DNA from 4 places in the Burkholderia ubonensis genome. Region 1 is predicted to be linked to each of the others. Evidence: predicted binding sites of a transcription regulator. Region 1 holds the regulator's gene; each other region holds the start of a gene.

Region 1 (7,173 bases):
CGATCTGGCAGGCGATGGTGCTCGGCCTGCTGCTCGGCTCGGCGGTGCAGGCGCTGCTGCCCGCGCACTGGGTCGCGCGCGTGCTCGGTAAGACGGGCTTCGGCAGCGTCGCCGCGGGCGGCCTGCTGTCGCTGCCGGGCATGATGTGCACCTGCTGCGCGGCGCCCGTCGTCGCGGGCCTGCGCGAGCGGCATGCGTCGCCGGGCGGCGCGGTGGCGTTCTGGCTCGGCAATACGGTGCTGAACCCGGCCGCGCTGGTGTTCATGGGCTTCGTGCTCGGCTGGCACTGGAGCGCGCTGCGGCTCGTGCTCGGCATCGCGATGGTGTTCGGGATCGGCTATCTGCTGAACCGGCTCGCGCGCCCGGACGACCGCAGCATCGACGACACGCGGCTCGCCGCGCTGGTGGCCGAGCAGGCCGCGGCCGGCAACGCGTTCGCGCGCTGGATGAAAATCCTCGCGCGGATGACCGTGCGGCTCGTGCCCGAATACCTCGTGCTCGTGCTGCTGCTCGGCGCGGCGCGCGCATGGCTGTTCCCGCATATCGGCCCGGACATCGGCAACCATGTCGGCTGGATCGTCGCGTTCGCGGTCGCGGGCGCGCTGTTCGTGATTCCGACGGCGGGCGAGGTGCCGATCATCCAGGCGATGCTGTCGCTCGGCATGGGCGTCGGCCCGGCCGCCGCGCTGCTGATGACGCTGCCGCCGATCAGCGTGCCGTCGCTCGCGATGCTTGCGCGCGCGTTCCGGCCGGCCACGCTCGCGCTCGTCACGGCGCTCGTCGTCGCGTTCGGCATCGCGAGCGGGCTGCTCGCGATCGCGCTGGGGTTCTGACCGCGGGCCGCGCGGGGTCGAAGACGTCCGGCGGCGATTGCGGTGCGAAGGCGTCTTCGGGGGCGCGCGCCTGCCCCCATAATCACCTTATTCATCCGGCGCCGCCGCTTCGCGCGGGCGGCGCCATTCACAAGAAGCAATCAGGAACTCGCATGACCCAACCCAAGATTCATCCTCGGCTCGAAAAGGCGCTGACGCGCGGCGATCTCGCGATTCGCCAGGCCAATTCGGCGCGCGCGACCGCCGTGCTGTCCGCGCTCGGCGCGATGATCGTCGAGGCGTCCGCCACGATCGGCGTCGAGGCCAGCGTCGACATTCCGCAGGGCGAGCGCATCTACGATCCGGTGAACGGCCTGTGGCCGCAGAAGATGCTCGTGTCGTTCGACGGCCCCGTCGAGGACGCGGAGCCGGAAGAGCTGCGCACGGTCTATCTGCTGGCCGACGATCCGGGCACGCAGTTCCGGGTCGAATGGCATCGCGCGGACGGCAAGCTCGGCCGTCACGAGGGCGGCCCACTCGCGACCGTCGCGTTCCTGACCGACGTCGAGATTCCGTGGAGCGACGAAGACGAGTGACGTCGTCGTCGGCTCGGCACACCGGCCGGCGCGGTATGCGCGTGCGCGTCAGCGCATCATCCGGCGCCGGAACAGCCGCGCGGACAGCAGGAAGCTGCCGATCGCATAGGCGGCCAGCACCGCCACGTGCAGGCCGACGTGCGACGCGGGCCGGCCGAGCATCGCGGGCCGGATCAGTTCGACCGCGTGCGCGAGCGGCAGCGCATGCGCCGCGTGCTGCGCGATCTCCGGCAACTGCGTGAGCGGGAAGAACACGCCGGACAGCAGCAGCATCGGCGTCAGCACGAGCGTCTGATAAAACATGAAGAAATCGTATGACGGCGCGAGCGCGGTGACGACCATCGCGGCGCTCGCGAACGCCAGGCCGGCGAGCGCGATCACCGGCAGCGCGGCGAGCATCGACGGAAAGCTCGCATAGCCGAGCAGGCCCGCGACGATCATGATCGCGGAACCCGACAGCATCGCCTTGCTGGCCGCCCAGACGATCTCGCCGAGCACGATGTCGCCAAGCACGAGCGGCGTGTGCATGATCGCTTCCCAGGTGCGCTGCACGTGCATCCGCGAGAAGCCCGAATACATCGACTCGAAGCTCGCGGACATCATCACGCTCGACCCGACCGTGCCCGCCGCGAGGAACGCGATGTACGACACGCCGTCGACGCGGCCGACCATCAGTCCCAGCCCGAACCCGAGCCCGAACAGGTAGATCATCGGATCCGCCAGATTGCCGATCATCGAAGCCATCGCGAGCTTGCGCCACACGAGATAGTTGCGGCGCCACACGGCGGCCCAGTTGGTCGCGTTCGCCGGCATCGCGATCGCAAAGCGCGATTCGCGCGGCGGCGCGGGCGTGGCGGAGGCGGAATAGTTGCGTACGTCCATGAGCGCTCAGTCCTGCATCTCGCGGCCGGTCAGCCGCAGGAACACGTCTTCCAGATTGGCGGGGCGATGCAGATAGCGCAATCCGGCGCGGCCCTTGAGTCGAGCATTGAGCGGATCGGGGTCGCTCACGTAGCAGAACAGCGTCTCGCCGCTGATCTCGGTGCGTTCCGCGAAGGCGGCCAGCTCGTCGCGCAGCGCGGCCGGATCGGCGCCGTAGATCTCGATCACGTCGCAGCCGATTTCCGATTCGATCAGCGCATGCGGCGCGCCTTCGGCGATCTTGCGACCTTCCTCGATCACGCACAGGCGGTCGCACAGGCGCTCGGCTTCTTCCATGAAATGCGTGGTGATCAGGATCGTCTTGCCGTGCGCGAGCAGCGAGCGCAGCCGCTCCCACATCAGGTGCCGCGCCTGCGGGTCGAGGCCGGTCGTCGGCTCGTCGAGCACCAGCACGTCGGGGTCGTTGACGAGCGCGCGCGCGAGCGTCAGCCGCCGCTTCATGCCGCCCGACAGCTCGCTGACCTTCGCGTCCGCCTTGTTCCCGAGCTTCGCGAACGCGAGCAGCGACGGCACCAGCGCGCGGGCGTCGTGTGCCGACACGCCGAAATAGCGGCTGAACACCAGCAAATTCTCGCGAACCGTGAAATCCGGGTCGAGATTGTCGAATTGCGGCACGACGCCGACCCGCTGGCGCGCCCGGCGCGCGCGCGCCGGAACCGGTTCGCCGCATAGCGAGATCGCACCGGCGTCCGGATACGTGATGCCGAGCAGCATCTTCAGCGTCGTGGTCTTGCCGGCGCCGTTCGGCCCGAGCAGGCCGTAGCATTCGCCGGCATGGACGCGAAAGGACAGGCCGTTGACGACGAGCTTGCCGCCATAGCGCTTTTCGACGTTCTGGAAATCGATCGGTGCGACGGACATGGGCAATGTTGTCGTTGGATGCAGCGTGGCGGACACGTCCGGCGACCGTGCGCGCCGAAGCCGGGCGCGAACCGATGCGCCGGTTGACGGTCGCACCGGCATGACGGGAAAGCGCGATACGGCGCGCAACCTGCGCGTGACGCGAACGGGCGGCACGACCGGGCCATTCTAGTGCATTGCCTGCACGCCTTCAGGGCGTGTGCGCGCAGCGCGGTGCCGGCGCATGCCGATCATGCACCGCATCATCGCGGATCGGCCCCACGGGGCGAATCAGCGTTTTCCATCCCTTGCGTCCCGAATTGCGGCGCACCATGATGAATGCGTAGGGTTCGTTGTCTCGTATGGGAGGGCTCATGGCTAGCTACAACAAGATTCTGCTGTGTTATGACGGCACGCTCGAGGGACGCAAGGCATTGCGCTGCGGTGCCAATCTCGCGCTGGACCTGAAGGCCGAGACGCACCTGCTGTCCGTCGTCGACATGCGTTCGAGCATTGCGCAAAGCGCCGGATTGTTGACCGATGTCGCGTGTGGCCGCTTCGAGGAAACGGCGCGCGAAATCCTGCAGGAAGGCGTGGACTGGCTGCGCGAACGCGGATTGCAGGCGGAAGGGCATTTCGCGTTCGGCTACCCGATCGACGAGATTGCCAACCTCGCCGCGGAACTGAAGGTCGACCTGATCGTGGTCGGGCACCGCTGCCGCAGCGGGTTGTCGAGATGGTGGATGGGCTCGGGCAATACGCAACTGCTCGACCGCGTGAACTGCAGCATCCTGGTGGCGTGCTCGTCCGCCGAAGAGCAGAAGGCCGAAATCGCACGCGAGCGCGAGGCGGCTACCGCGAGCGGTAAATAGTGGGCTAATGGCACGAGGATGCACGCGTTTGCCGCATGACCAGCTCGCTGGCTTCGCGATGAGCGCGTGCCGTGTGCCGCATCCGCGGCACCGCCTACCGGCAACGCGCGCTCAGCCGTGCAGGTCGATCGCGGACAGCTTCCACGAAAACAGCCCGACGCGGTGGAGAATCGCCGCGTAGCGCGTCCCATCCGCGTTGCGCTGGTACGTCACGACGAATTCGTCGATGTTCCGGTAGCCCGCGCTCGTTTGCTGTGTCCGACCGGGATCGCTCGCGCCGGCTGGGGCGGGAGCTGGCACCGGGACCGAGGTGGCGCCGCTGGCGGCTGCCGGCACGCTCGCTGGACTGCCGGCGCTCGACGGTGGCACAGCCGGCGCGCTGGCTGGCGCGGTGCCTGACGGCGACCTCGACGGCGAGCCGGCCCATTCGGGAGGCCGTTCGCCGGGACTACCGCGCGGCGGGATGCCGCTCATCAGCGCCGCAACGCCTTCCGGGGTCGCGTAGGCGTCAACCAGCGGCCCGATCAACGCTGAACCGATCAACGCGCCGATCGCGGCGAACGGATTGTTCTGCCGTTTGGCGTCGATCCGGCGCATCAACTCGTCGGTGACCTGCTGCTTCAGGCTGATGCGCAGCGACGGGAAATCCACATACTCGCTGACCGCCTGCGCATCGCGCGCATCGATCGCCGATTTCAGGCGGCCGAGCGCGACGTAGGGCGACGCATACGCGCAGCCGATCGCCGCGATGACGACGGCGGCCAGCACGACGATCAACAGGGGTTTGAGCCGCCTGGGGCGGCCCGGTGCGTAATTCACAATGCCTCCGGTGCGGGAACGTTCCGCAATCAGAGACTGCCTTGCGCGATCGAACGTTCCTCGGCAATGCAGTGATCGATCATCCGGCACACCGCGTCGATCGTCCCGACCATGATCAGGCGCGACGAACCATGATAGACGCGCACCGGCGCGCGGCGCGCCGGTTCCGCGTGGTTCAGACCGGCGTTCAGCGATACCCGCGCGAATGCGGGCAGCGCCGACGGCAGCAACGACGCTTGCCGTTCGACTGCTTCTTCTTGACCGGTGGGCGCCGCGGCGGTCAGCGGCGCGCACGGCGTGCGGCCGCGCAGGTGGCGCAGGCGACCGAATTGGCGGAAAGGCAGCAGGCGGGCAAGGCGTTCCATGGTGTTCTCCTGAGCGAGACGGATGGTCAGAATTCGCCCGAGCGAATCAGCCCGACGGCGATGCCTTCCAGCGCGAATTCCGCGCTGCCGGCCTTGACGAAGATGTTTTCGTAATCAGGGTTCTCCGCGATCAGCTCGAGGCCGCCGGGCCGGCGCTTCAGGCGCTTGACGGTGACATCGTCGCCCAGACGCGCGACGATGATCTGGCCGTCCTTCGCTTCCGTGCGCTTCTGCACGGCGAGCAGGTCGCCGTCGAGGATGCCGGCGTCGCGCATCGACAGGCCGCGGACCTTCAGCAGGTAGTCCGGCTTGCTGGAGAACAGCGCGGGATCGCACGCGAAGTGCTGCGAGATGTGCTCCTGCGCGAGGATCGGGCTACCTGCCGCGACCCGGCCGACGAGCGGCAGCGACAGCTGCATCAGGGCCGCGTGCGGCAGCGTGAACTGGTGCGGCGCGTCGTCGCCGCCGAGCAGGCGGATGCCGCGCGACGCGCCGGCCGCCAGTTCGATCACGCCCTTGCGCGCCAGCGCGCGCAGGTGCTCCTCGGCTGCATTGGGCGAACTGAATCCCAGTTCGGCCGCGATCTCGGCGCGGGTGGGCGGGAAGCCGGAGCGCTCGATCGCGCGGCGGATCAAGTCGAACACTTGCTGCTGGCGTGCGGTGAGTTTGGTCATGGCTCAACTGTATGGATAGACAGTGAGCTGTATTTTTATACAGTACCCGGGGAATTTCAAGTGTTACCTGAGGTTCGTCGCGATCGCGTCGATTCCGGCGCGATGCGCGATCCGGCGACGTCCGGACGCCGGTTCGTCCGCTGTAACCGTCGATGCCGTCTGCTTTAGCACTTTTCAATATTAAAAAATGAGGAACGATTATTTTTAATCATGTAACCCGTTCGATAGACTGGCTCGCATCTCGCAATACCGACAACATGACCGACAACACGGGAGAAGCATCGATGGTGAAGCGCAATACGGGACTGGCGGGCGGGGCGCGCCGCTTGATCGCAACCTTCGCGCTGGGCGCGGCCGCGGCGCTGGGCGTCGTCGCGCAGGCGCATGCCGATACGACTTTCCTGAACGTGTCGTACGACCCGACGCGCGAGCTGTATCAGGACTTCAACCAGGCGTTCGGCAAGGAATGGAAGGCGAAGACGGGCGAGACCGTCAACTTCAAGCAGTCGCACGGCGGCTCGGGCGCGCAGGCGCGCTCGGTGCTCGACGGGCTGCAGGCCGACGTCGTGACGCTCGCGCTCGCGTACGACATCGACGCGCTCGCGAACAAGGGGCTCGTCAGCAAGGACTGGCAGAAGCGCCTGCCCGACAACGCGTCGCCGTACACGTCGACGATCGTGTTCCTCGTGCGCAAGGGCAATCCGAAGGGCATCAAGGACTGGGACGACCTGACGAAGCCGGGCGTGTCGATCGTCACGCCGAACCCGAAGACCTCGGGCGGCGCGCGCTGGAACTATCTCGCCGCGTGGGCGTACGCGGTGCACAAGCCGGGCGGCAGCGAGCAGGCCGCGAAGGACTTCGTCACGAAGCTCTACAAGAACGCGGGCGTGCTCGACTCGGGCGCGCGAGGCGCGACGACGAGCTTCGTGCAGCGCGGCATCGGCGACGTGCTGATCGCATGGGAGAACGAGGCGTTCCTGTCGATCAAGGAATTCGGCGCCGACAAGTTCGAGATCGTCGTGCCGTCGGTGAGCATCCTGGCCGAGCCGCCGGTCGCGATCGTCGACAAGGTGGTCGACAAGAAGGGCTCGCGCAAGCTCGCCGAGGCGTACCTGAACTACCTGTACAGCCCGCAGGGCCAGGAGATCGCCGCGCGCAACTATTACCGGCCGCGCTCGAAGAACGTGCCGGCGGAGCTGACGAAGCAGTTTCCGAAGCTGAAGCTGTACACGGTCGACGACACGTTCGGCGGC
Region 2 (7,173 bases), 620 kb from region 1:
GGTGCCGTGTGGAACGGATCGTCGCGCACGCGCGATTGGCGGCGGCGACGCGCTCGACGGGCGACGAGCGCATGCGCCGGTTGGCTGTAGCCTCGTGGCGGGTCGCCGCTCGCACCGCCATTTTCGCTCGCCGAAACGAGAAAGGCGCCCGAGGGCGCCTTTCTTGCCGATGCAGCGGACCCGTATCGCCACGGGCCGTTCCGGCTTACGCGTAAGCGGGTCGCGGCTGGCCTGCCACGTCCTTCAGGTAACGGTGCACCGACAGGTCGTCCGCCTGGATCGCAGGCTTCTTGCCGGAAATCAGGTCGGCGAGCAGTTGGCCGGAGCCGCACGACATCGTCCAGCCGAGCGTGCCGTGACCGGTGTTCAGGAACAGGTTCGACACCGGCGTGCGACCGACGATCGGCGTGCCGTCCGGCGTCATCGGGCGCAGGCCGGTCCAGAACGTCGCCTTCGACGTATCGCCGCCGCCCGGGAACAGGTCGTTCACGCACATTTCGAGCGTTTCGCGGCGCGCGTCGCGCAGGTGCTTGTCGAAGCCGACGATTTCCGCCATCCCGCCGACGCGGATGCGCTGGTCGAAACGCGTGATTGCGATCTTGTACGTCTCGTCGAGCACCGTCGACACCGGCGCTGCCGCTTCGTCGACGATCGGCGCGGTGATCGAATAGCCCTTGAGCGGATACACCGGAATCTTCATCAGGTTCGCGATGAAGCGGGTCGAGTGCGAGCCGAGCGCGACGACATAAGCGTCAGCGCGCACCATCTCGCCGCCGCACTGCACGCCGGCGATCTTGCCGCCGGCGACCGCGAGCGCGTCGATCGGCGTGTTGTAGCGGAACTTGACGCCGAGCCCTTCGGCGAGCGCGGCGAGGCGCGTCGTGAACAGCTGGCAGTCGCCGGTTTCGTCGCCCGGCAGGCGCAGGCCGCCCGTCAGCTTGTGCGACACCGCGGCAAGCGCCGGCTCGGCGTTCTTCAGCTCGGCCGGCGACAGCAGTTCGAACGGCACGTTGGCGTCCTGCAGCACCGCGATGTCCTTCGCCGCGCCGTCGAGCTGCTGCTGCGTGCGGAACAGTTGCAGCGTGCCGCCCGTGCGGCCTTCGTACTCGATGCCCGTGTCGGCGCGCAGCGCCTGGATGCAATCGCGGCTGTATTCGGCGAGACGAACCATGCGGCCCTTGTTCACTGCGTAGCGCTCGGCCGTGCAGTTGCGCAGCATCTGCCACATCCATTGCAGCTGGAAGCGGGTGCCGTCGAGGCGGATCGCGAGCGGCGCGTGCTTCTCGAACATCCACTTGACCGCCTTCAGCGGCACGCCGGGCGCGGCCCACGGCGCCGCGTAGCCGGGCGAGATCTGGCCCGCGTTCGCGAAGCTCGTGTCGAGCGCCGGGCCGGCCTCCCGGTCGATCACCGTGACTTCATGACCGGCGCGCGCGAGGTAATACGCGCTTGCCACGCCCACTACACCGCTGCCGAGAACGACGACTCGCATAGCTGCTCCAGATGGAAGGACCAGTTCGAGGCCGGATGCACCCGCGGCTCCGTGTAACCTCTAGCTGATCTAGTTTTTTGCGCTATGGTATTGTCGAATGTGCAGTTTTTGTTATCGTATTTTTCGGCTTTTCAGCATAAACAAATGAGAACGCAACGCCAACCGGTGCGCACGCTCGACAAGCTCGACCGGCGCATCCTCAAACTGCTCCAGAACGACGGCCGGATGGCGATGAAGGATCTCGCCGAGCAGGTCGGACTGACCGTCACGCCGTGCATCGAGCGCGTGCGGCGCATGGAGCGCGACGGCGTGATCACCGGCTATCATGCGCGGGTCGATCCGGCCCAGCTCGGCGCGGCGCTGCTCGTGTTCGTCGAGATCACGCTCGGTCACAAGGGCGGCAACATGTTCGAGCAGTTCCGCCGGGAGGTGATGAAGATCGACGAGGTGCTCGAGTGCCATCTCGTGTCCGGTGATTTCGACTACCTGATCAAGGCGCGGATCGGCGAGATGGCCGACTACCGCAAGCTGCTCGGCGACATCCTGCTGCAGCTGCCGGGCGCGGTGCAGTCGAAGAGCTATGTCGTGATGGAGGAAATCAAGGAGACGCTGACGATTTCGGTCGACGAATAGATTGCCTGTCTCGCCTCCCTCGTTTCGCCCTTGTCTCGCTCTTGGCACGCTGCACTCAATACTGTATAAATATACAGTATTGAGTGCAGGTGACTGGGTGAGGCGATGGACGATCGATCCGATAATGAATTTCCGGTTGCGCCGCCCATGCCTCGCAAGGGGCGCGGGGCGGTCGACAACCTGCAGGGGCGGTACGAGATGGCGCTTCGCGAGGCGGTCGACGACGGCTGGACGCATGAGGCGGACGACGCCGATTTGCCGGCCCCGCTGCGCACGCAGGTATTCGAGGAGCGGGCGCGCAGCATCCTCACACGCAACCAGTCGCCCGACATTCCGTTCAGCGTGTCGCTCAATCCGTATCGCGGCTGCGAGCATGGCTGCATCTATTGCTTCGCGCGGCCGACTCACAGCTATCTCGGCCTGTCGCCGGGGCTCGATTTCGAGAGCCGCATCTATGCGAAGGTCAACGCGGCCGAACTGCTCGAGCGCGAGATTTCCAGAAAGCGCTACGTGCCGGAGCCGATCGCGCTCGGCGTCAATACCGATGCATACCAGCCGGTCGAGCGGGACCTGCGCATCACGCGCAGCGTGATTCAGGTCATGCACGATCACGGGCTGCCGTTCGCCGCGATCACCAAATCGTCGCTGATCGAGCGCGATCTCGACCTGCTGGCGCCGATGGCGGCGCGCGGGCAGGTGATGGCGGCGGTCACGATCACGACGCTCGACGCGGAACTTGCGCGCACGCTCGAGCCGCGCGCTGCGACGCCGGCCCGCCGGTTGCGCACGATCCGCGCGCTGCGCGACGCGGGGGTGCCGGTCGGCGTGAGCATCGCGCCGGTGATTCCGTTCGTTACCGAGCCGGACCTGGAGCGGGTGCTCGAAGCGTGCGCGGAAGCGGGCGCGACGCACGCGAGCTACATCATCCTGCGGCTGCCCTGGGAAGTTGCGCCGCTGTTCAGGAACTGGCTGACCGCACATTTCCCGGATCGTGCGGAGCGCGTGATGAACCGCGTGCGCGACATGCGCGGCGGCAAGGACTACGACTCGGATTTCGGCAAGCGGATGAAGGGCGAAGGGATCTGGGCGGATCTGCTGAAGCAGCGCTTTCGTCAGGCGGTCAAGCGGCTTGGGCTGAACGAACGTGCGAACGGCATTCTCGATCTGTCGCAGTTTGGAGGGGGCGGCCATCCGCGGGGCGGCCATCCGCGGGGCGGCCTTCCGGGGCCGGAGGTGGGAAGGGCGGCCGCCCCTCGATCATCAAACGCCCGTTCGCGCGATGACACGCAGTTGAGTCTCTTCTAGTTCCCGGCGCGCCGTCGAATAGGGCGCGACGCCGCCGGCGCAGCGGGCACCCGGCGCGTCGCTCCCGTGTATTTATTGCGAGATCTGCTTGGCCGCTTCGACCTGCGACTCGAAATACGTCTGGAACGAGAGCGCGAGCGCCGTCATCAGCAGGAACGCGCCGATCAGCAGCGAGAAGATCACGACGAAGATCACCGTCCAGCCTGAGCGGCTGTGCCTGCCGGTGTCCGCATTGAATTGCGCATCCCATTTTTCATCCGGACGCAAGCCGTAGACGAGGGCCGCGAGGAAGGCCGCCAGCAGCGAAATCGCGCCGGGCAGCGCCAGCCACCAGCCGAGGCCGGCGGTGCGCTGGGTCGCAGCGAGCAGCAGGAAGCCGGGAATGCCGACGATCGTCGCGAGCAGATGCGCCCAGCCATAGACGTCCCGAAAGCCGTACAGATAGAAGCGATGCGCGCCGATCGAGCCGAACAGGAACGCGAGGGCGGCGGTAAGCGTCTTGGAGCGGAAGCGGCGGATCGGGGCGGTGCTGCTGCTGGACATGGATGGGCGGGCGTAATGTCGTTGGAATGGGGCGTTGGAATGGACCGCCGCAGACGCGGCGCGGGCGTGCAGCCCGGCACGCATTCTACGATGCGGTGGTGGAGGCGGTCACCCCTGCTCTGCGTCAAGGTGCCGCATAGGTGATGCGGTAGATCGCACCCGCGTAGTCGTCGCTGACGAGCAGCGAGCCGTCGGGCAGCGCCAGCACGTCGGCCGGGCGGCCCCATACGGTGCCGTCGGGCCGCAGCCAGCCGGTCACGAACGGCGTTTGCTGCGCGTGGCTGCCGTCGGCGGACGCCACGACGCGCATCACGCGATAACCGACCTTGGTGCGGCGGTTCCACGAGCCGTGTTCGGCGATGAAGATGTTGTTGCGGTACGCGGCCGGAAACATCGAACCGGTGTAGAAGCGCATGCCGAGCGAGGCGACATGCGCGCCGAGCTTCAGCACGGGGCCCGTGTAGCGGCGGCACGCGTCATGGCTGCCGTACTCGGGGTCGGGCGTGTCGCCGCCGTGGCAATAGGGGAAGCCGAAGTCGAGGCCCGCGTGCGGCGCGCGGTTGAGCTTGTCGTCCGGCACGTCGTCGCCCATCCAGTCGCGGCCGTTGTCGGTGAACCACAGCTCGCCCGTGTCCGGATGCCACGCGAATCCGACCGTATTGCGCACGCCGCGCGCGACTACCTCCCGGTGACTGCCGTCCGGATTCATGCGCGCGATGACCGCGAACCGGTTGCGGTCGGCGAGGCATACGTTGCATGGTGCGCCGGTCGGCACGTACAGCCTGCCGTCCGGCCCGAACGCGATGAATTTCCAGCCGTGATGGTGCTCGGCCGGCAGCGCATCGGTGACGACCACATGCTTCGGCGGCGCGGCAAGCTGGTCGTCGATGCGGTCGAGGCGCACAATGCGCGATACGGCCGACACGTACAATGCGCCGTCCCGGTAGGCGACGCCGACCGGCATGTCGAGCCCGGACGCGATCACGTAATGCGCGCTGATCTGGCCCTCCCTCATCACGAGCGCGTGCACGCGGCCTTCGCGGGTGCCGACATACAGGATGCCGCGCGGCGACCAAGCCATTTCCCGTGCAGTCGGCACGGCATCAGTGAGCAGCGACACGTGGAAACCGGGCGGCACGACGAGTTCGCTCACCGGCAGGCCGGCGGCGAACGTCGTTGCGGAGGCGAGACAGGCGACGCCGGCAACGAGCGCCGCGACGCGGCGCTGCGCGCGGCGCGCCACGGCGCGAAGCGGCGGCATGGCGGCGGCGGACGGTCCTGGACAGGCCGATTGTATGCCCGGCGGTCGGGCGTTCGCGGATTTTTTGCGCGTAAGTGTTTGTTGTGCCTCTGGTTTCCAGCTATAATCGCACGTTTCAGTAGTTTCGAACCCGGTTTTCCCGAAGGATTTCATATGGTTATCATCCGTCTGGCTCGCGGCGGCTCGAAGAAGCGCCCGTTCTACAACATCGTCGCTACCGATTCGCGCAACCGTCGTGACGGCCGCTTCATCGAGCGCGTCGGCTTCTACAACCCGGTCGCTACGAAGGGCGAATCGCTGCGTATCGCTCAGGATCGCCTGACGTACTGGCAAGGCGTTGGCGCGCAACTGTCGCCGACCGTCGAGCGTCTCGTGAAGCAAGCGCAGAAGGCGCAGCCGGCTGCCTAACATGGCGCGGTGTGCCGGTCGTGCCGGCTGCGAGGTGCATTGATGGCGGGTCACGATTCCGGTAACGCGAAGCGCGGGCGAGCGTCGTTCGGCGCATTCGTCCGCAAGCCGGTCGAGCGCGGTACTGCCGCGAACGCCGGCACGGCTGCCGAGCAGGGCAGCCTCGAAGCGGTGCAAGCCTGGCCCGATGACGCCGTCGAGGTCGGAGCGGTGGTCGATGCCTACGGCCTGAAGGGCTGGGTCAAGGTGATGACCCACGCCGACGCCGGTCGCGGCGGCGACGCGCTGCTCAACGCGCGCCGCTGGTGGCTGGAAAAAGGTGCGGAGCGGCATGCCGTCCGCATCACGCAGGCGAAGACGCACGGCGACACGGTCGTCGCGCATCTCGCCGGTCTGGGCGATCGCGATGCCGCGCTGGCTTTGCGCGGCTTTCGCGTGTCCGTGCGCCGGGAAGATTTTCCGGCGCTGGACGCAGACGAGTTCTACTGGGTCGACCTGATCGGTCTCGACGTCGTCAACGAGCAATCGGTGGCGCTCGGGAAAGTGATCGGGATGATCGACAACGGCGCGCATTCGATCATGCGCATCGAATATCCGGCGACCGGGAAAGACGGCCAGCCGGCGCCTGCCGAGCGGCTGATCCCGTTCGTTGGCGTGTACGTCAAAACGGTCGATCAGGCGGCGCGTCGCATCGTCGTCGACTGGGAAGCCGATTACTAAATGAACCAGGTCACGGAGAGCGCGGTGCAGTTCGATGTCGTCACGCTCTTTCCCGAAATGTTCCGTGCGCTGACCGACTGGGGCATTACCAGCCGGGCCGTGAAGCAGGGCAGTTTCGGGTTGCGTACCTGGAACCCGCGTGACTTCACGACGAACAACTACCGCACGGTCGACGATCGGCCGTACGGCGGCGGTCCGGGCATGGTGATGCTGGCGAAGCCGCTCGAGGCTGCGATCGGCGCCGCGAAGGCGGCGCAGGCGGAGCAGGGCGTCGCGAGCCCGCGCGTGGTGATGATGTCGCCGCAGGGCGCGCCGCTCACGCATGAACGCGTCGTGCGGATGGCGCAGGAGCCGGGCGTCATCGTGCTGTGCGGCCGCTACGAAGCGATCGACCAGCGCCTGCTCGACCGCTGCGTCGACGAGGAAATCAGCCTCGGCGATTTCGTGCTGTCGGGCGGCGAGCTGCCGGCGATGGCGATGATGGATGCGGTCGTGCGCCTGCTGCCCGGCGTGCTGAACGATGCGCAGTCGGCCGTGCAGGACAGCTTCGTCGGCGGCCTGCTCGATTGCCCGCATTACACGCGGCCCGAGGAATACGAGGGCGTGCGGGTGCCGGACGTGCTGCTCGGCGGCCATCATGCCGAGATCGAGCGCTGGCGGCGCCAGGAAGCATTGAGGAATACGTGGCTGAAGCGTCCGGACCTGATCGACCGGGCGCGTCGCGACAAGTTGCTGAGCCGTGCCGACGAGGCGTGGCTCGCGAATCTCGCACGCGAAGCGAAGAACGCCTCCTGAGGCGGCTCTGGCGGGC
Region 3 (7,173 bases), 1.3 Mb from region 1:
CAGTTGCACGAGCCCGAGCCGCGCCCGTTCGCCGAACGTCGCGCGAAACCACGCGACCTGCGCATCGAGCACATCCGCGCGCACCGGATAGGCGGGAACGAGAATCGCGAAGCAGCCTGGCATCCCGCGCAGGTGCGCGAATTCTTCGGGCGGTCTCGACAACATTCGCGCCGTCAGCCTGTACGTGCCCTTCGGCGATGCCATCCGCCGCCACGAGATCAGCTCCGACAGGTTGCCGTAGCCCTCGCGGTTCTGCGCGAGCAGCACGAGCCCGAACGCGCCGGGGCCCGGATCGTGGCCGGGCGAAACGTCATCCGGCGTCACCTCGAAGTACGCGCCGACGATCAGCGGCAGCCCTTTCGCCTTGGCCGCGACATGCATCCGCGGCGCGCCCGCGAGCGAGCATTCGTCGGTGATCGCAATACCACGGTAGCCAAGCTCCACCGCACGCTCGACCAGCTCCTCCGCATGTGACGCGCCATGCAGGAACGAGAAGTTCGACCGGCAGAACAGCTCCACATAGTCGGGAAGAACCTTGAATTCCGCAGCCATCGCCATTCATCCGAACAAGCCGTGCAGGAACCAGCGCGGTTCGGTCCCGCTGCTTCCGCTCGGCAGTTCCTGAAAGATCCAGTAGCACGCGCCGGCTTCGTCCTGCGCAACGTAGTAATCACGCCTCTCACGCTGGCCGTCGAACCACCCCGCATCGATCCGTTCGGCCGACGACATCTTCCTGAGCGGCGTGCCAAACACCGGCCGGTCCTCGCGCATCAGCAGCGGCTGCGGCTCGGCCAGCAGCCACACGGGACGCGGCGGCGCGGCCGGCAGGCCGGCGCACGGTTGCCGGCCGGCGCGTCGAGCGGCAGCCAGCGGTTCGCGGCCTCGGGCCGGTAATCGGCGACGGGCGCCGCGCGCAGCACGTTCTCCGCGCCAAGCCGCGCGACCAGCAGCTCGATGAGCCGCGCACGCGTCTCGCGCGTGCCGCCCGGCTCGGGAAACAGATCATCGGCCGGCGGCGCGACCGACTCGACGCGCGTGGCCGTCAGGCGCACCGCGATCACCGCGGCGGGCAGCTCGACGCGGGCAAGCCGCTCGCCGAGCAGCCGCATGAAGTGCGCGTCGTCGCGCGCGGGCGCCGCGAACGCGAGCTCGAGCGACGTCGGCGGCACCGCCTGGCGGCCGCGCTCGTGCTCGAGGCCGAACGTCATCGCGGCCAGCGACAGCTGCCGCGCGGCCAGCCAGCCGCACAGCTGCACGACGAGCCGTCGCGCGGCGAACAGCACGGCTTCCGCATATTCGACGCGCTCCGGCAATTCGAGCCGCACGTCGAACACGGGCGGCACCGGCATCCACGCAAGCGGCTCGACCGCATCGCCGTATGCGCGGTCGAGCGCGGCCAGCAGCGCGGGACCGCAGCGGCGCTGCAGCCCCGCGCGCGGCAGGCCGCGCAGATCGGCCAGCGTGCGGCAGCCGAGGCCGTCGAACCAGTCCGCATACGGACGCGCGTCGGGCAGCAGCACGCACGGCAGCGCGTCGAGCGCGCGGACGAGCGACGCATGGCCGGCCACCCGGCGCCGGCTGCGCGAGCGGGCCGACGCGCGCGCGAGCAGCCACGCGCCGCGCCCCGTCGGCGCGGCGGACAGGCGCGCCGCATAGCCGAGCGCCGCGAGCGTCGCGCGCACCTGGCGGCACAGCGACGGCAGGCCGCCGAACAGGCGCAGGCTCGGGCCGACGTCGACGACGAGCGTCGCTTCGTCGTCGAGCGCGACGCACGGCGAGAAACGCAGCAGCGCGAGCGCGACCGCGCGCAGCGCATCGGCCTCGCGCGCGGGATCGCGCTCGACGAGCTGCGTGTCGGGCGCGAGCGTCAGCACGCCGCCGCGCTTCATGCCCGCGCGCACGCCCTGCCGGTGCGCGGCCGCGTCGGCGATCAGCACGACGCCCTGCTCGAGCACCGCGCAGCCGGCCTCGCCGTCAGACGGCGGCGGGGCGCACACGTCGAGCGGCAGAAGCGGCAGATGGATGCCGAGCAAGACGCGCATAGCGGCTCTCCACGATGGGCGACGGCAGGTCGAGCACGAGCGGCTCGCCGCGCGCGGGCCCGCGACGCTTGACGATGTCGAGCGACACGCCGCCCGGCACGGGATGCAGCGCGACGCGCAGCACGGCGGGCGACGGCTGCCGCGCGGCCTGCAGCGGGCGCAGCATCACGAACAGCGTGTCGCCCGTGCGCGCGGCCGCGAGATGCAGGCGTCGCAGCGCATCGGGCCGCGCATCCTGCCAGAGCAGCAACGCACCGCAGCAGCCGGTCTTGAGCGCCTGCTCGGCGGCCCACAGCGCGTCCGTGCGGCTGCCGGCGCGCAGCCACAGCAGCGCGTCGGCCGGCACGCCGAGACCGGCGAGCGCGGTCGCATGCGGCGAGCGCGGCGGCGCGACGAGCGCGAGCGGCCGACGGGCGCTGACGGTGTGCGCGAGCGCGGGCGCGAGCAGCCGCATCTCGCCGCAACCCGGCTGCGCGGCCAGCAGCTCGACGAGCCCGCCGACCGGCCAGCCGCCGCCCGGCAGCTCGGCGGACAGCGACGCGAAACCCGTGTCGATCGTGCGCGGACCGCCGCGCGCGAGCTGCGAGCCGCGCCAGAGCGACGGATGAAGGGATTCAGGAGAAATGGAGGATGCGAGCATGATGCCACCCACAACTGTATGGATATACAGTATATGGCAATGCGCTCGCGTCGCACAGTCTCGGCACGAAACCGGCCTTTCGTCAGATGAACGCAGCGCATGCCGCACGCGCCGCCAGCGGCCACGGGCCAGCACCCGCCCCAATGAAAAAGGGCCTGCGCGCGGCAGGCCCTTCGGGTCGGCAATCGGACCGGTGTGCGGCGTTCAGAACGACGCGACCATCGAGCCCTTGAACTGCTTCTTGATGAATTCCCGCACTTCCGTCGACTGGTACGCCTTGACCAGCTTCTTCACCCACGGCTGGTCCTTGTCCTTCGCGCGCACCGCGATCAGGTTCGCGTACGGGCTCGTCAGCGATTCGAGCGCGATCGCGTCCTTGGTCGGCTGCAGGTTCGCGGCGATCGCGTAGTTCGTGTTGATCACGGCCGCGTCGACGTCCGACAGCACGCGCGGCAGTTGCGCCGCGTCCAGCTCGGAGATCTTCAGCTTCTTCGGGTTGTCGGCGATGTCGAGCACCGTCGCGTTGTTGCCGCCCGTGCCCGCGCCCGCCTTCAGCTTGATCACGCCCTGCGCCTGCAGCAGCAGCAGCGCGCGGTTCTCGTTCGACGGATCGTTCGGCACCGCGAGCTTCGCGCCTTGCGGCAGGTCCTTCAGCGCCTTGACCTTCTTCGAGTAGACGCCGATCGGCGAGATGTAGGTCAGGCCCGCGCTGACGAGCTTGTAGCCGCGCTGCTTCACCTGGCTGTCGAGGTACGGCTGGTGCTGGAAGCTGTTCGCGTCGAGGTCGCCCGCGTCGAGCGCCGCGTTCGGCTGCACGTAGTCGTTGAACTCGATGACCTTCACGTTCAGGCCTTCCTTCTCCTTCGCGACCTTCTGCACGACCTGCCACACTTCCGCGTCCGGACCGGCCACCGTGCCGACCTTGATCACCTTGTCCTCGGCATGCGCACCCGCCGACATCGTCAGCGCGGCGCCGGTTGCCAGCACGGAAAACACTTTCAGGAGACTGCGACGCTTCATCTGTTTCTCGCCTTCTTGCTAACTATAAAAGGGCGCGATGCGGGTATGTCCCGGCTCGCGGAAAGGGGCAAATGGTGTCACAGGATCGGCGGGAAGTGAAATACATCCCGCTCATATGGGTATGCGCTATGCGGGGGACGGCCGGGTGCGCGCCGCGCCGGCGTCGCCGACCCGGAACGCCCCCACCGCGTCGCGCAGCCGCGCAGCCTGCTCCTGCAGCAACGCGGCGGCCGCGGACGCTTCCTCGACGAGCGCCGCGTTCTGCTGCGTCACCTGGTCCATCTGCGTGACCGCCCGGCCGACCTGCGTGATGCCGCTCGCCTGCTCCTCGGACGCCGCCGCGATCTCGCCCATGATGTCCGTCACGCGCGCGACCGCCTGCAGGATCTCGCCCATCGTCGTACCGGCCTGGCCGACCAGCGTCGAGCCGTTGCGCACCCGATCGACCGAATCGACGATCAGCGCGCGAATCTCCTTCGCGGCCGTCGCGCTGCGCTGCGCGAGCGAGCGCACTTCGCCCGCGACCACCGCGAAGCCGCGGCCCTGCTCGCCCGCGCGCGCCGCCTCGACCGCCGCGTTCAGCGCGAGGATGTTGGTCTGGAACGCGATGCCTTCGATCACGCCGATGATGTCGGCGATCTTGCGCGAACTGTCGTCGATCTCGCCCATCGTGCCGATCACGCGATTCACGACGTCGTGCCCGGCGCGCGCGATGTCCGACGCGTTGTTCGCGAGCCCGCTCGCCTGCCGCGCGTTGTCGGCGTTCTGCTTCACGGTCGCGGTCAGCTGCTCCATGCTCGCCGCCGTCTCCTCCAGCGACGCCGCCTGCTCCTCGGTGCGCTGCGACAGGTCGTCGTTGCCGGATGCGATCTGGCGGCTCGCCGACGCGATCGATTCGGCCGACTGGCGGATGCCGCCGATCGTCGCCTGCAGGCGATCCTGCATCGCATGCATCGCCGCCATCATGCTCGTGCGGTCGCCTGCGCGCACCGGCACCGGCTGCGTCAGGTCGCCGCCCGCGATGCGCGCCGCAAGCGCCGCGGCTTCGTCCGGCTCGCCGCCGAGGCTGCCGCGCACGTTGCGGATGATCACGACCATCGCCGCGGTGATCACGAGGCCGATCACGAGCACCACGGCGAGGTGGCCGAGCAGCGTCTCGTAGTAGACGGTATCGATGTCCTTCACGTACACGCCGCTCGAGATGTTCCAGTCCCACGGCGCGAAGCGCGTGACGTAGCTGATCTTCGGCACCGCGGTCTCGCTGTTCGGCAGGCGCCCGCGATATTCGGCGAAACCGCTGCCGGTGGCCTTCGCGGCGTTCAGGATCGTCACGAACAGCGGCTTGCCGTCCGGGTCCTTGTAGTCGCCGACCTGCGTGCCGACCAGCTTCGGCAGCGTCGGGTGCATCAGCACGACCGGCTTCGAATCCATCACGAACACGTAGCCCGACTCGCCGTAGCGCATCGCGGCGAGGCTCGCGAGCGCATCGCGCTTCGCGTCGGCCTCGGGCAGCGTGCCGGCCTGCGCGAGTGCGTAGTACGACTTACTTCGCGATGCCGGCCGCCGCCTCGACGAGATTTGCCATGCCTTCCTTGCGCTCCGCGAGCATCGTCGCGCGCGTCTCGAACGCGCTCCATGCGCCGACGCCCAGCAGGCCGACCCATACCAGCGCCAGTGCGAGCCACAGCTTGCGGTTCAAACTCATTCTGCTCATCGTGCGTGCCTTGTTATCGATGTCGATGGGTGACGCAACGCGCGCGCGAACGGCCCGCCGCGCGCAATCGATTGCACACGTAATGACGGCAGCGACGCTTGCAACTTGAATGCAACGCGACACGCAACGCGGCCTGTGCTACAAGATCGCCTGGCCGGCGCACCGCGCCCCGGCGACTTTCCTAGGCCACTCATGTACGTCATCGACATTCACTACACCGCGCCGCTCGATCGCATCGACGACGCGCTCGAGCGCCATCGCGCGTATCTGCAGCCGCTGCTGGACAAGGGGATTTTCATCGCGGCGGGGCCGAAGGTGCCGCGCGACGGCGGCATGATCCTCGCGGCGCGCATCGATCGCGACGAACTGGAAGCGATCCTGCAGACCGACCCGTTCGTCACCGAAGGCCTCGCGAACTACCGCGTGACCGAATTCCGGATGACGCGCGCGGCGCCGGGCGTCGTCCTGCCGGCGCTGCCGTGACTTGACGTGACATGACGCGCCGGCGCCTGCCGGGCCACGGCCCGCGTAGGCGATACGGAGAACAGACGGGAAAAGAGAAGACGCGGGACGGCGCGCGCCGCCCCGCCCTGCGGCTCAGCCGAGCAGCAGTTTCAGGTCGTGCAGCCACGGGCCGGGGCCCTGGCCGTCGCGCACGAACAGGCGCAGCTTGCCGTTCGTGTCGAACACGTAGCTCGCGGCGGTGTGATCCATCGTGTAGCTGCCGGGCGCCTTGCCCGGCACTTTCGCGTAATAGACGCGGAAATCCTTCGTCACCTTCTTCAGCTGCGCTTCGTCCGCCGGCCGCAGGCCGATGAACGACGGATCGAACGCCGGCACGTACTGGCCGAGCAGCGCGGCCGTGTCGCGCTCCGGATCGACGGTGACGAACAGCACCTGCACGCGCTTCGCGGCGTCCGGCCCGAGCTGCTTGAGCGCTTCGGACAGTTCGGCCATCGTCGTCGGGCAGACGTCCGGGCAATGCGTATAGCCGAAGAACATCACGACGGCCTTGCCCTTGAAGTCGCCGAGCGTGCGCATCTTGCCGGCCGTATCGGGCAGCGCGAAATCGCTGCCGAACTGCGTGTTGCCGGTGATGTCGAGATTCTGGAATTTCGGCGCGTTGTCGCACGCCGCGAGCAGCATCGCCGCCGCGAATGCGCAGCCGAGCATCCAGCCTTGGCGCGCGCGGCGCCCGAACCATGAACGAAGCATCGTATTCAAACCGTGCGGTTACACGCCGAGCAGCGGGCGTGCATAGTGATCGACGAGGAGCGCCGCGAACAGCAGCGACAGGTAGACGATCGAGTAGCGGAAGGCCTTGCGGGCCAGTTCGTCCGAATACTCGCGGTGGATCTTCCACGCGTATGCGAGGAACACCGCGCCGAGCAGCACCGCGCTCGTCAGGTAGACGGCCCCGCTCATCCCCGAGATGAACGGCATCATCGTGACCGCGAACAGGATCACCGTGTAGAGCAGGATGTGCAGCCGCGTGAACTTCTCGCCGTGCGTGACGGGCAGCATCGGCAGGCCCGCGTTCTCATAGTCCTTGCGGCGGTACAGCGCGAGCACCCAGAAATGCGGCGGGGTCCACACGAAGATGATCAGCACGAGGATCCACGCGTCGCCGGGCACCGCGCCCGTCACCGCGGCCCAGCCGAGCGCCGGCGGCATCGCGCCCGACGCGCCGCCGATCACGATGTTCTGCGGCGTCATCGGCTTGAGCAGCAGCGTGTAGATCACCGCGTAGCCGACGA
Region 4 (7,173 bases), on a different replicon from region 1:
CGTCGGCCAGCGGCAGCGGCCAGTCCAGCACGTCGCGCGCGATCCACAGCGCGTTGGCCGCGCAGCCGAAGCGCACCGGCGGCAACTGGCGCCGGTAACGGGCGAAGTAGGCGGGCTCCGGCCACGCGAACTGCAGTGCGATGTCCGGCGACGCGCGCCCGGACAGTTGCGCGATGTTCCGCGCGAGCCCGGACAGCACGAATTCGAACATCACGTGATGCTGCAGCACGGGGCTCGCCTGCACACCGTGCAGTTCGAGCGTCGCGCCGTTTTCGTCCTCGGCATAGGTCAGGCGATATTGGCGGTTGCGCATCCGGAAGTAGCGGATCGTCACCTGCAGCGACGCGCGGATGTCCCGCGCGGTCAGCGTCGCGTAGCCGAGAAAGCCGTGCACGGTCGGCTTGAGCTGCAGCCCGAACGCGAGACCGATGCCCGGATCGCCGCCGATTTCGATCGCGTTCAGCACGAGCCGCCCCCATTGCGACGGCGCGACGCGCGCGTCCGGCTCGGCCAGCACCGCGTCGCGCAGGCCCGTGCCGGCGCGCACCGCGGCAAGGTCGACGCCGCGGGCGTCGAGCACCTGCAGCAGCAGGCGCGGATAGGCGACCGGAATCGTCGGCCGGCGCAGCCCGAGGCGGTCCTTGGCAAGCGGGGAAGTCATGTCTGTTTGGCCGGAAATGACAAGCATTATGGCTGTTTGCCCCCTCACGTTCAACGTCGTGCGCGCCCTACGATGACGCTCACCGCTTTTCCGGCCACGCCATCATGACGACATCGTTTCCCCACCTGCTTGCCCCGCTCGACCTCGGTTTCACGACGCTGAAGAACCGCGTGCTGATGGGCTCGATGCACACGGGTCTCGAGGACAGCCGCAAGACGCTGCCGCGCCTTGCCGAATACTTCGCGGAACGCGCGCGCGGCGGCGTCGGCCTGATGGTCACCGGCGGCTTCGCGCCGAACGTGGCCGGCTGGACCAAGCCGTTCGGCGGCACGCTGATGACGTCGTCGGCCGCGCGCCGGCACCGCGCGATTCCCCGCGCCGTGCACGCCGAGGGCGGCAAGATCGCGCTGCAGATCCTCCACACCGGCCGCTACGGCTATCACCCGTTCGCAGTCGCGCCGTCGAAGATCAAGTCGCCGATCTCGCCGTTCACGCCGCACGAACTGACCGCGCGCGGCGTCGAGCGGCAGATCGGCGCGTTCGTGCGCTGCGCGACGCTGGCGCGCGAAGCGGGCTACGACGGCGTCGAGATCATGGGCTCCGAGGGCTACCTGATCAACCAGTTCATCTCGCTGCATACCAACAAGCGCACCGACCAGTGGGGCGGCGCGTACGAGAACCGCATCCGCCTGCCGATCGAGATCATCGAGCGCACCCGCGAGGCGGTCGGCCGCGATTTCATCCTGATCTACCGGCTGTCGATGCTCGACCTGATCCCGGACGGCAGCGACTGGCGCGAGGTCGTGCAGCTCGCGAAGGCGGTCGAGCGCGCGGGCGCGACGATCATCAACACGGGGATCGGCTGGCACGAAGCGCGCGTGCCGACGATCGCGACGTCGGTGCCGCGCGGCGCGTTCGCGTGGGTGACGAAGAAGATGAAGGGCGAGGTCGGCATTCCGCTCGTGACGACCAACCGGATCAACCGGCCGGAAGTCGCCGAGCAGATCCTCGCGGACGGCTGCGCGGACATGGTGTCGATGGCGCGCCCGCTGCTCGCCGATGCCGAGTTCGTGAACAAGGCCGCACGGGGCCGTGCGGACGAGATCAACACCTGCATCGGCTGCAACCAGGCGTGCCTCGATCATGCGTTCAAGAACCGGATCGCGTCGTGCCTGCTGAACCCGCGCGCGTGCCACGAGACGGAACTGACATACACGCCCGCGCCGAAGGCGAAGCGCATCGCGGTGGTCGGCGCGGGGCCGGCCGGGCTCGCGTGCTCGACCGTGCTCGCGCAGCGCGGCCATCGCGTCGACCTGTTCGACGCGGCGGCCGACATCGGCGGCCAGTTCAACATGGCGAAGCGGATTCCCGGCAAGGAGGAGTTCCATGAGGCGTTACGCTATTTCCGTCGCCAGATCGAGCTGACGGGCGTGGCGCTGCACCTGAACCGGCGTGTCGACGCGAACGACCTGATCGCGGGCGGCTACGACGAGATCGTGCTCGCGACCGGCGTCGCGCCGCGCGATCCGAAGATTCCGGGGCAGGACGGGCCGAACGTGCTCAGCTACATCGACGTGCTCGCGGGCAACCAGCCGGTCGGCAAGCGGGTCGCGGTGGTCGGCGCGGGCGGGATCGGCTTCGACGTCGCCGAGTTCCTGGTGCAGGACGGCGCGTCGCCCGCGCTCGATCTCGACGAATGGAAGGCGGAGTGGGGCGTGACCGATCCGGCCGCGACGCGCGGCGGCGTGACGCGTGCGCAGGTCGCGCCGCCGGCCCGCGAGGTGACGCTGCTGCAGCGCAAGGCCGCGCCGCTCGGCAAGGGGCTCGGCAAGACGACCGGCTGGATCCACCGCGCGACGCTGAAGATGAAGCAGGTGAAGATGATCGGCGGCGTGAACTACGAGCGGATCGATGCCCGCGGGCTGCATGTGTCGTACGGCGAGAAGCGCACCGATCCGGCGCTGATCGAGGTCGACACGATCGTGCTGTGCACCGGGCAGGAGCCGCAGCGCGCGCTCGTCGAGCCGCTGCGGGCGGCGGGGCGCGCGGTGCACCTGATCGGCGGCGCGGAACTGGCCGCCGAGCTCGACGCGAAGCGCGCGATCGATCAGGGCGCGCGGCTGGCGGCGCGGCTGTAATCGGCGCTCGGTTCGACGTTTCGATGGCGCGCGCGGCGGTGCGGCGGTTTGGCTGGGCGATGGGCGCGCGTTTGTTTCGATGAAGCGGCGATCTCCGCGCAGGGCGGTGGCGCGGATTGGCACCGTCGCGGCGCCGCGCGATACGGAGCAGCGCACGCAATACGCGCAATTCGGCCAACTCAGCCCCGGCCCCAACTCGGCTAACTCGGCCCGACACGGCCCACGCCCGCGATGCCGAGCGCGACCGACCCACTCTCGGCGCGTTCTGCCCGCCGGCTTCCCGCCAGCCCGACCGACCCGCCACCCGCCTTACGCCGCTTCGGCCCGCTCTTCCCGTTCCGCTTCGAGCATCGCCTTGACGATCAGGTAGACGGCCGGCAGGTCGTCGTCGTCGCGGCGCCAGTCGACCGGCTCGTCGACATCCGCGGCCACCATCCGGCTGTCGCGCAGCCGGATGAACGCGTCGACCACCGCCGGATCGTTCCGGTTCAGAAACCCCGCATTGGAGAACGCCAGGTCCTCGACGTCGAGCAGCGCCTGCCAGCTGAGCGTGCGGACCGCGGCCGGGTGGGTGCGACGGCGCAGGCCGAGCGCGCGCTGCGCGGGCCCGCCGACGACGCGTTGCAGGTCGACGGCTGCCCGCTGCGCGGCGCGCTCGAAGTGGACGGGATTGAAGCCGGGTTGTTCGGGATCGAAAGCGGATGGCTGGAACATGGTCGCCTCACAAAAGTCCGTCCGCCATGGTTGACGGAATTCGGGTCGAATGATGCAAAAACACTGTGAATATATACAGTGTTCGATCCGGTTTCAAGTCCTTCGTGCGGGCAGTGGTACGACCGTGTCACACCGCCGCGGCGATCGTCTCGCGCAGCCACTGGTGCGCCGGATCGCGATGCGAGCGTTCGTGCCACAGCATCGACATTTCATAGCCGGGTACCTCGACCGGCGCGTCGACGACTCGCAGCGCGGGTGCGTCGCGCACGAGACGCTCGGGCAGCATCGCGACGAGGTCGGTGTTCGCGACGGCCGACATCACGAACAGGAAATGCGGCACGGACAGCACGACGCGGCGCGTGGCGCCGCGCTTCGCGAGCGCGTCATCCGTCACGCCGACGAAGCCGCCGCCGTCGGGCGACACGATCACGTGTTCGAGCGTGCCGAACTGCGCGAGCGTGGGCCGGCGCCTGAGCTTCGGATGCCCGGCGCGGCCGACGAGCACGTAGCGCTCGACGAACAGCGGCAGACGCCGCATGCCCGCCGGCGAACCTTCGGTCGTGTGAAACGCCAGGTCGATTTCGCTGCGTTCCGCCTGTTTCTCGATGCGTGGCGGCGCGAGCTCGACGACCGCGAGCCGCGTGCCGGGCGCGGCGGACCGCAGCGTGGCGAGCGCCGGCAGCACGATCGTCGATTCGCCGTAGTCGGTGGCGGCCACGTTCCAGGTGTGCGTCGCGGTCGCGGGATCGAACGGCGTGGCGGGCAGCACCGCGCGTTCGACCGCGTCGAGCGCTTCCCGCAGCGGTTCGCGCAGCGCCTCGGCGCGCGCGGTCGGCCGCATCCCGCGCGGGCCGGGCAGCAGCAGCGGATCGCCGAACACGTCGCGCAGCTTCTGCAGCTGCACGCTGACCGACGGCTGCGACATGCTCAGCTTTTCGGCCGCGCGCGTGACGTTGTGCTCGGACAGCAGCACGTCGAGCGTGACGAGCAGGTTCAGGTCCAGTCGTCTGAGATTGTTCATCGCTATACCTGGAATTCCGGAAATTCATTTCCAATATACCTGGCGGCGCGGCATCCTGCCGACATTCAAGCAACGGAGTGTCTTGGCCATGAACGTGCTGATCGTTTATGCCCATCCCGAACCGCGGTCGCTGAACGGCGCGCTGCGGGATTTCGCCGTGCAGCGTCTCGAGGCTGCCGGGCATGCGGTGCAGGTGTCCGACCTGTACGTGATGAACTGGAAGGCGACGCTCGACGGCGACGATGTCACGGACCGGCCGCCCGCCGCGCGTTTCGATCCGTCGCTCGATTCGAAGCGCGCATTCGCGCAAGGGACGCAGCGGGACGACATCGCGCGCGAACAGGCGAAGCTGAAGTGGGCCGATGCGGTGATCCTGCAGTTTCCGATGTGGTGGTTCTCGATGCCGGCGATCATGAAGGGCTGGGTGGAGCGCGTGTATGCGTACGGGTTCGCGTATGGCGTCGGCGAGCACTCGGATACGCATTGGGGCGACCGGTACGGCGAAGGGTCGCTCGCGGGCAAGCGCGCGATGCTGGTCGTCACGACAGGCGGGTGGGAGTCGCACTACGGCCCGCGCGGCATCAACGGGCCGATCGACGACGTGCTGTTTCCGATTCAGCACGGGATCCTGTATTACCCGGGGTTCGACGTGCTGCCGCCGTTCGCGATCCACCGTACCGGAAAGATGAACGACGTGCGCTTCGACGAAACACGCGCGGCGCTCGGCAAGCGTCTCGATGAGCTATGGACCGCGCAGCCGATTCCGTTCCGGCGGCAGAACGCGGGGGACTACGAGATTCCGGCGCTGACGCTGAAGGCGGAGATCGCGCCCGGCAGCGTGGGGTTCGCGGTGCACGTCGCGCACGAGGAGGCGCACGATGCACCCGACGCGCCGCCCAACAACGCGCGCGATCCCGCGTCCGCAGCGGCGAACGCCGCGTGAGGCAGGCGTTCGTCGGGTCGTAACGGACTGCGGCCCGTGCGCCGCCGGACAAGCGCCGGCACGGGCAGCACGGGCTTCACGGGCTGCACGGATCTCAGCGATCGTCGTCCCGAACCGACGACGGATGCCGGCACAGCGCCCGCACCTCGACGCTCATATACGGAAACAGCGGCAACTGGCTCAACACGTCATGCAGCTGCTGCACGCTCTCGACGTCGAAAATGCTGACGTTCGCATATTGCCCCGCGATCCGCCACAGATGCCGCCAGACGCCGTCCTGCATCAGGCGCTGGCACATCGCCTTCTCTTCGGCCTTCAACGTAGCCGCCTTCACCGGGTCCATGTCGTGCGGCAGGTTGACGGTCATTTCCACATGAAACAGCATCCTGCGCTCCTTGTATTGTCGGTTCGTCGAACGTTACGGCCGCTCAGGCCTGCGCGCGTGCGCGTTCGACATCGCTCGCCGGTACGTGCTGCCGTTCCTTGACCAGCGTGAAGTCGAAGTCGATCAGCGCGAACTGGCCATCGACGTCGTAAGGCTTGCCTTCCGCGCCTTCGGCCTGCTTGATCTTCGGGATCAGCCCTTCGCGCGTCGCGAATGCGAAGTCGTCCCAGATGTGCGGATCGCCTTCGATGTTGATCTGCGTCGTCAGCTTGCGATAGCCGTCCGCGGAAACGAAGAAGTGAATGTGCGCGGGACGATGGCCGTGGCGCCCGAGCTGGTCGAGCAGCTGCTCGGTCTTGCTGCCCGGCGGCACGCTGTAGCCGACCGGCAGCACGCTGCGGAAGCTGTAGCGGCCCTCGGCATCGGTGCGGATCGAGCGGCGCAGGTTGAACGCCGGCTGCGACTGATCGAAGTACGAGTAGTTGCCGAGATGGTTCGCGTGCCACACCTCGACGAGCGCGTTCGCGAGCGGCTTGCCGTCGTCGCCGAGCACCCGGCCGCGCATCACGAGCGTCTGGCCCGGATCGGTGCCGTCGTCGAGGCGCGCATGGCCGACCGATTCCGGCGCGCCCGCGACATACAGCGGCCCTTCGATCGTGCGCGGCGTGCCGCCGTGGATGCCGGCCTTCGCTTCGGCCTCGTCCATCCGCACGTCGAGGAAGCGCTCGAGGCCGAGGCCCGCGGCGATCAGGCCGAATTCGCTGCCGGCTTCGTTCAGGTAGTTGAGCGCGGTCCAGAACTCGCTCGGCTGCACGTCGAAATCCTCGATCGTGTAGCACAGGTCCTTCACGATCCGGTTGACGATCGCGCGCACGCGCGGGTTGCCGGGCTTCTCGGCGGCATCGTCGAAGGTCTTCAGCAGCGCGTCGATGGCGTCCTTGTTCATGCGTGTCTCCAATATCGGTGTATGGCGGGGGATCAGCGGGCGCCGCGTCGCATCCGTTCGATGCGGGCCCAGTCGAAGGTGATGCCGAGGCCGGGCGCAGCCGGCAGGTGCAGCTTGAAATCCTCGTAACGCAACGGCTCGACGAGAATCTCCTCGGTCAGCAGCAGCGGGCCGAACAGCTCGGTGCCCCATTGCAGCGCGCCGAACGTGCTGAACAGCTGCGCGGACGCCATCGTGCCGGCCGCGCCTTCGAGCATCGTGCCGCCGTACAGCGCGATGCCGGCCGCCGCCGCGATCGCCGCGACGCTCGCCGCGCCCTGCAGGCCGCCCGACTGCGCGATCTTCACCGCGAACACGTCGGCGGC

What was found. The regulator LexA, encoded in region 1, represses DNA repair genes until DNA is damaged. The targets are predictions, from matches to a motif close to ACTGTATNNNNATACAGT.
Region 2: a site for LexA is predicted at 2,186-2,203, ahead of WJ35_RS06810 (PA0069 family radical SAM protein). Genes of this name have one in related genera too.
Region 3: a site for LexA is predicted at 2,696-2,713, ahead of imuA (translesion DNA synthesis-associated protein ImuA). Genes of this name have one in related genera too.
Region 4: a site for LexA is predicted at 3,576-3,593, ahead of WJ35_RS21905 (DUF2471 family protein). Genes of this name have one in related genera too.

The regions. Positions count from the first base shown of each region.
Region 1 covers NZ_CP013420.1:880,618-887,790, reverse strand. The annotation lists gene WJ35_RS03965 (permease) at 1-833, shown strand, start outside; gene WJ35_RS03960 (hypothetical protein) at 986-1,408, shown strand; gene WJ35_RS03955 (ABC transporter permease) at 1,457-2,290, opposite strand; gene nodI (nodulation factor ABC transporter ATP-binding protein NodI) at 2,297-3,211, opposite strand; gene WJ35_RS03945 (universal stress protein) at 3,565-4,062, shown strand; gene WJ35_RS03940 (DUF2939 domain-containing protein) at 4,174-4,881, opposite strand; gene WJ35_RS03935 (hypothetical protein) at 4,911-5,246, opposite strand; gene lexA (transcriptional repressor LexA) at 5,273-5,920, opposite strand; gene WJ35_RS03925 (sulfate ABC transporter substrate-binding protein) at 6,205-7,173, shown strand, end outside.
Region 2 covers NZ_CP013420.1:1,504,751-1,511,923, reverse strand. The annotation lists gene WJ35_RS06820 (D-amino acid dehydrogenase) at 206-1,492, opposite strand; gene WJ35_RS06815 (Lrp/AsnC ligand binding domain-containing protein) at 1,637-2,125, shown strand; gene WJ35_RS06810 (PA0069 family radical SAM protein) at 2,231-3,430, shown strand; gene WJ35_RS06805 (NINE protein) at 3,503-3,973, opposite strand; gene WJ35_RS06800 (PQQ-dependent sugar dehydrogenase) at 4,098-5,234, opposite strand; gene rpsP (30S ribosomal protein S16) at 5,388-5,642, shown strand; gene rimM (ribosome maturation factor RimM) at 5,685-6,362, shown strand; gene trmD (tRNA (guanosine(37)-N1)-methyltransferase TrmD) at 6,363-7,157, shown strand.
Region 3 covers NZ_CP013420.1:2,828,740-2,835,912, reverse strand. The annotation lists gene WJ35_RS12950 (error-prone DNA polymerase) at 1-552, opposite strand, end outside; partial or broken gene WJ35_RS12945 (Y-family DNA polymerase) at 559-2,042, opposite strand; gene imuA (translesion DNA synthesis-associated protein ImuA) at 1,975-2,682, opposite strand; gene WJ35_RS12935 (MetQ/NlpA family ABC transporter substrate-binding protein) at 2,887-3,702, opposite strand; partial or broken gene WJ35_RS12930 (methyl-accepting chemotaxis protein) at 3,829-5,416, opposite strand; gene WJ35_RS12925 (YciI family protein) at 5,609-5,899, shown strand; gene WJ35_RS12920 (SCO family protein) at 6,014-6,631, opposite strand; gene cyoE (heme o synthase) at 6,650-7,173, opposite strand, start outside.
Region 4 covers NZ_CP013422.1:439,499-446,671, forward strand. The annotation lists gene WJ35_RS21895 (AraC family transcriptional regulator) at 1-688, opposite strand, end outside; gene WJ35_RS21900 (NADPH-dependent 2,4-dienoyl-CoA reductase) at 766-2,799, shown strand; gene WJ35_RS21905 (DUF2471 family protein) at 3,109-3,513, opposite strand; gene WJ35_RS21910 (LysR family transcriptional regulator) at 3,641-4,534, opposite strand; gene WJ35_RS21915 (NAD(P)H-dependent oxidoreductase) at 4,623-5,477, shown strand; gene catC (muconolactone Delta-isomerase) at 5,572-5,862, opposite strand; gene catA (catechol 1,2-dioxygenase) at 5,906-6,808, opposite strand; gene WJ35_RS21930 (muconate/chloromuconate family cycloisomerase) at 6,841-7,173, opposite strand, start outside.